Regions from separate parts of the Lysinibacillus sp. NPDC094403 genome, predicted to be linked through region 2. Evidence: riboswitches for the same ligand, from Rfam matches in the RefSeq annotation. Region 2 holds a riboswitch; the other holds the start of a gene.
The links. A riboswitch is a leader RNA that binds a small molecule or an ion and turns the genes downstream of it on or off. The one in region 2 is predicted to bind S-adenosylmethionine.

Region 1: it holds a riboswitch for S-adenosylmethionine, as region 2 does, so the genes downstream of both, ACQKMV_RS00135 (MetQ/NlpA family ABC transporter substrate-binding protein) here and ACQKMV_RS21500 (Na+/H+ antiporter NhaC family protein) in region 2, are expected to answer to the same signal.

What each region holds. Positions count from the first base shown of each region.
Region 1 is NZ_JBNNTL010000001.1:28,016-31,200, forward strand. Features, by position in the region: gene ACQKMV_RS00130 (methionine ABC transporter ATP-binding protein) at 1-847, opposite strand, end outside; gene ACQKMV_RS00135 (MetQ/NlpA family ABC transporter substrate-binding protein) at 952-1,776, opposite strand; SAM riboswitch class I at 1,866-1,970, opposite strand; gene ACQKMV_RS00140 (pyridoxal phosphate-dependent aminotransferase) at 2,324-3,185, opposite strand, start outside.
Region 2 is NZ_JBNNTL010000023.1:24,822-28,006, reverse strand. Features, by position in the region: gene ACQKMV_RS21505 (peptide-methionine (S)-S-oxide reductase) at 1-151, shown strand, start outside; gene ACQKMV_RS21500 (Na+/H+ antiporter NhaC family protein) at 557-1,840, opposite strand; SAM riboswitch class I at 1,950-2,058, opposite strand; gene ACQKMV_RS21495 (hypothetical protein) at 2,441-2,827, opposite strand; gene ACQKMV_RS21490 (hypothetical protein) at 2,847-3,185, opposite strand, start outside.

The sequences.
Region 1 (3,185 bases), on a different contig from region 2:
TGCTCACTTCTGCAAGTAATGGTTTCCCAGTACTTTCACCAAGGAATGTTAAACGAATCACACTTCCGGAAAGATTTAATTGCTCGATAAGAGAAGGAGACAAATTGCGTTGAGAAATAGTGTTTAAAAACTTTCGTGTCGTTGGGTGCTGAGGCTTCGAAAATAGTTCTATAGCAGAGCCATATTCTACAACCGCTCCTGATTCAAGAACGGAAACATCATCGCAAATCTTTTGAATAACATTCATTTCATGTGTAATAAGTAAAATAGTGATACCTAACTCACGATTAATTTTCAACAGAAGCTCAAGAATAGCGTCAGTTGTTTCAGGATCGAGTGCACTTGTCGCTTCATCACTTAGTAAAATCTCAGGCTCTTGGGCAAGGGCACGCGCAATAGCCACACGTTGCTTTTGACCACCTGAAAGCTGGCTAGGGTAGCTATCTAATTTCTCTGTTAGGCCAACAATTTCTGCATATTTTGCAACGCGGTTTTTCACTTCAGAGTCGTTATAGCCTAGAAGCTTTAATGGTACCGAGATATTGTTGTAAACGGTCGCTGTTTTTAAGAGATTAAAATGTTGGAAGATCATCCCGATTTTTTGACGTGTTTTGCGAAGGTCGTTTAGAGAAAGGGCAGTAATATCTACATTATCAATCAATACTTTCCCTGTTGTTGGACGCTCTAATAAATTGACACAGCGAATAAGGGTACTTTTTCCTGCACCACTGTAGCTAATAACCCCATGAATTTCACCTTTTTTGACATGCAAGTTGATACCATCTACTGCTTTGACGATACCTTTTTTAGTTTTAAATTCTTTTGATATATTTTCTAATTGAATCATACTGAATATCTCCTTTCTAAGTCCTTCTATAAAGCAAGAATCTGCTAGCTTTCCTGTAGGAGTCTCGCAGATTCTCGATTATATGAAAGAACCTTTATCGTTACTTACCAGCTTGGAATTATAGAACCTTTGAATTCCTCTTCAATAAATTTGCGTACTTCTTCAGATTGATAAGCTTCAACAAATTTTTTAATCGTTGGGTCATCCTTGTTTTCAGCACGTACCGCAATGTAGTTTACATATGGAGAGTTAGTAGATTCTAAAAAAATGGAGTCTTTTTTAGGATTAATGCCAGCATCAAGAGCGAAGTTCGTGTTTATAGCTGCTACATCTACTTCACTAAGTTGTTTTGGAATTTGTGCAGCCTCTAATTCAATGAATTTCAAATTCTTTTTGTTTTCTTCCACATCACGAATAGATGCTGTTAAATCTGCTCTGTCTTTTAATTTAATAATGCCTGCCTCTTGAAGGACAAATAGTGCACGTGCCCCGTTTGTTGGATCATTTGGTAATCCGAATGTTGCACCATCAGGAATTTCATCGAATGATTTATATTTCTTAGAGTATATGCCCATAGGAGTTAAAATTGTTTTTCCTACTGGCACTAAATCTGTATTGTGATCTTTGTTAAATGTATCGAGGAATGGCTTGTGTTGATAGCTGTTTGCATCAAGATCACCCTCGGCTAATGATGTATTTGGTAAAACATAATCAGAGAAAGTTTTTAGTTCTACCTCTAAGCCATTTTCTTTGGCAACTTTTGCAGCAGCCTCTGCAATTTGTTCGTGTGGACCAGAAGTTACACCCACTACAATTTTATTTTCATTAATAGCCTTACTTTTACTATCTTCTTTAGTACCACAGCCTACTAACGCTGCTACCAATGTGAGACTCGCTAAACCTAATAAAATTTTGTTTTTCTTTTTCATGAGAAAACCTCCAATATTGTTTTATCGGTTATTAAAAATAAAAAAAACTCTCTTAAAAAAACTAAGAGAGGCTCATGAAAAAACGTCCTCTCTTATCTTTCAAACGATTATCGTTTGCAGGATTTAGCACCTTCCTTAAAAAAGGAGGTTGCCGAGCTTCATAGGGCCAGTCCCTCAGCTACTCTTGATAAGAGATTTATAATATTTTTTTGTAAATCCGATAGAACTAATATAAATTATAGGATATAGTAATCAATCGAATTTTTTAAATTTTTTATTTTATTATTTTTAGTTAAAAAGAGGCATGGGAATGTCTGTTAAAGTAAGGCGGGAATATTGTTATCACTGCCTATTTCGTTTTAGCAGAAGTACAAGGGATTTATCATATTCGACAGTTTGCTGAAGAAACAGGTCACTATTTTATCCACTAGAAGAAGGGCTGAAGCAACCAAGGAAGATAGTAAAATGAAAAAACTGTCTCCAAAGCAAATATGCGCAAAGGGGACAGTTTTGATAGGGTCTTACTTAGGTAGAGGGACTAAAATGCTCATGAGCTAAATAAGTTTAACTTTTCAATTCTGCTGATTGCTTCACGTAAGCGGTCTTCGCTAACAAGTAGGCCAACCCGCACATAACCTTCACCATATTGACCGAAGCCGTTACCTGCAGCTACTGCGATATCAGCTTTGTCGAGCAATAAATCAGCAAATTGTTCACTCGTAAAACCTAATGGGACAGGGAGCCATGCAAAGAAAGAGCCTCTAGGTGCTGTTACTTGCCAACCAATTCGCTGAGCTTCTTCGATAAGGACGTTTCGTCGACGCTCATAAGTCTCTCTTAGCTTATCAGCGCAACTTTGAGAAGCAGTAAGTGCAACTGCCGCAGCTTGTTGCACTGCAGGAAATTGACTACAAAATAGATGATCTTGAATAAGGTTAATGGCTGCAACAATATCAGGGTTACCAACTGCAAAACCAATGCGCCAGCCTGCCATATTATACGTTTTGGATAATGTATACATTTCGATACCGACATCTTTTGCACCGTCAGCTTGCAGGAAGCTAATAGGTCTATTGCCGTCAAATCCAATCGCCCCGTAGGCAAAATCATGTGATACGATAATATTGTGCTCTTTTGCAAAGCGTACTGTTTCTTCGAAAAATTCAAGTGTTGCAGTACCACCAGTTGGATTATTCGGGTAATTCAAGTAAAGAAGCTTTGCCTTTTCTTTTACTTCATTGGATAAAGCATTATAATCAGGCAGGAAATTATTCTCTGCAAAAAGTGGCATGACTTCAAAACTAACATCACCTAATATGACACCAGATAAGTAATCTGGATAACCAGGATCGGGTAAAAGCATTGTATCGCCAGGGTTTAAAACGGCTAACGGTAACTCAACGAGACCG
Region 2 (3,185 bases):
TTGTGAGAGAAATGATTACGACCTTATTGTTGTTGAAGTATTACCTCTTACAAACTATATAAGAAGTGCAGAAGAACATCAAGATAGGTTAGCTAGATGTCCAAATGATTATTGTCATATTCCAGAAGAAATATTAAGTAAGTATAAGTAGGGGAGATTATTAAAAGATGGTTTATGGGATCTATAGTTTTCAGAAATGCTTTACCATATTATAAGGGGAACAGAACTGTTTAATCATTTTCAACGTTCGGGCGCGATTGTTTAATTAGCATCTCTGTTCTTATTAAACTAAAGAAGGATTTACTAAAGACCAAGTTAATCTACTAAATGCGTAGAATCAACTTGGTCTTTGTGTATTAACAGCAACAATCTATAAGAAAACAGCCAATAAAAAATCCAATCGTTTTAATTATTTTTCTCAAAACGATTGGAATATTTCAATGTAAAATGACGGCGGATATCACTGAATCGGAAAGGAGTTCGCATAGGATGTTAGCCTAAGCACAAAGCCTATCCAGACGCAATTATGCCGAAGTATAATTGATAGTGGTGAAATTCAGGCTTTCTTTTTTGCAGGGTATCCGATGAGGATCGCGATGCTCCCGCAGATTCCTATAAGGATTGGATAGAAAGAGTATTGTAGCATGCTCACTGGCGATATTCCAGCTACGCTTGCGGCTGCTAGGAATTGGGCTCCGTATGGTAGAAGGCCTTGAATCGTACAAGAGAAAATATCTAATATACTTGCGGACTTTCTTGGCTCAATCTCATACTGTTCAGCAATATTTTTTGCAAGTGGACCAGCAATTAAAATAGCTATCGTATTATTGGCTGTAGATAAATTAGTTAGGCCCACAAGGCCAGCAATCCCAAATTCAGCACCCTTTTTCGATTTTATTCTTCGTGTCGCAAGGTGAAGCAGAAAGTCAATTCCTCCGTTAAACTTAATAATCTCCACCATTCCAGCTATTAATATCGCAAGAAATGCCATTTCATACATGCCTGACATTCCTTCGCCAATCTTTTGCAAAAGGTTCATTAAATGATAGCTACCATCTGCTAAACCAACAGCCCCGGCGAGAACAATCCCAAATGCTAGAACAAGGAAAACATTCATTCCAACTAACGCAAAAATAATAACTAACACATAGGGAACAATTTTTACCCAACTATAGCTTAAATGCTCTACTTGTGCTGTCGTTTCACCCATTGTGATTAACCCTAAAATAATGCTCGTTACAATAGCTGCCGGCAACACAATCCAAAAATTCACCTTAAATTTATCCTTCATTTGTGCGCCTTGTGAACGAACGGCAGTAATTGTTGTATCTGAAATAAAGGATAAATTATCGCCAAACATCGAACCGCCAACAATCGCCGCCATTACTAAAGCCATGGAAAACTCTGTATGCTCGCTTATCCCAACTCCAATTGGCGCCAGTGCAACAATTGTTCCTACCGATGTACCCATTGATAGGGAGATAAAGCAGGCAATGATGAACAAGCCTACGACAAGCAGGTTTTCCGGAATGACCGACAAAGCAAAGTTAACAGTGGAGTCCACTGCCCCCATACCTTTTGCTACCTCTGAAAAGGCCCCAGCCAAGAGAAAAATAACAACCATCAGCATGACATTTAAATTTCCTGCGCCTTTGCAAAAAATATCAACCTTTCGCGAAAACGATTCTTTTCGATTCATCGCCAGAGCCACAGCGCCCGAAATGGCGATGGCTACAATGACAGGAAAGGCATAAAAATCACCTGTAATAACTCCTGAACCAATAAATAAAATTAAAAAAACAACAAATGGGATCAGCGCCCATGGATTCTCTTTCTTCATTGTTCTACCTCCAAAAATTAAAAAGGGACACGACCTTTGCCCATTTTTTTACATAAAAAAGACCTCATCTTGAAACAACAAGAAGAGGCCTTATATCTATAAAACACTCCTCTTATCTATCAAGCCATTGCTTGCTGGATTTGGCACAGTAACTTAAATCACTAAGTTCCGCTGCCGAGATATCATCGGGCCAGTCCCTCCATCTCTCTTGATAAGAAGCAAAAATATTATATTTTTTTCACAATAGTATTAGAATAAAATAAAAATTCAATATTTGCAACATATTTTTAAACAAAGTATAAAAAACTCTCGGAAAAGTCAGCGTTAAGGCGACCAAAGAGTAAAGTGTTAAATTATGGGTATTGGGATTTGAGCGTATTGGTGGAGAATGGAGAGGGTCATTTTTTAATTTGATTTTCGAGGTAAGACCACGCATATCTAAATATGAATCTTCTTAATTACAATAGGAAGCTACTTGAACAATAAATTAGTGTTTTGAACAATTAACGCGTCAGATATTTAGGTGGTGCGATTGGTGGGGAATGGAGTTTAAAGAGTTGTAGTATGGCTAAGAAGCCTAGTAAAACTAGACTTCTGCATTTAATTAGAGGTATTAAAGTACTCATAAAGTCCTTTTGAGAACCCTATGCCACCAGTAGGACCATTCAACCAAAGTTTAATAAATGTATTAACCTCTGATTGAGATCTATTTTGTAACAATCCACTTCTATCTATAATATTAGTGAATTTGGAGGTGAATTCCTCTAGAGTGATAACCTCGTTATTATCAAGTTTTTCCTCGTACATTCTAGTCAAATTTTGAAGTTCGTTGAATTCGTCTTCTCCTAAATCGTAGGCTAATATTTGGTCAAACACACCAAACATATCATAATTAGCTGCTAATTTTTGCAGTATTCTAATTTGAAAAGAATGTTTTTCTACTCTTTTTTCAAGTTGTGAAATTCTTTCTTCTGATGATAACGACATTATTACTTAACCTCCTAAATTAAAATGCAAAGAATGTAAAAATATTAGCGATAGTTCTAGCAGTCGATGATTTTACACCAACATTCATTAATGCTGATGCCACTGTATCCATAATAGCATCTTCAACTACGTCCCCGCGTCTAACTAAATCTTCTAATGCATTGGCGATTGTATTTGTATGTTTAGTGAATATTTTAGCTTCCGACTTTGTTAATTGTGAAGCCACAGTATTAATAACCGAACCACCACTACGTAGAGCTTTAGCAGTTCCTTTAAGTGCCTGAGTAGTAATCCACTTTTTAATACCACGTGATTGAATTTCATTTTTATCTTCGTTTTCATTTTCATTTAATTGTGT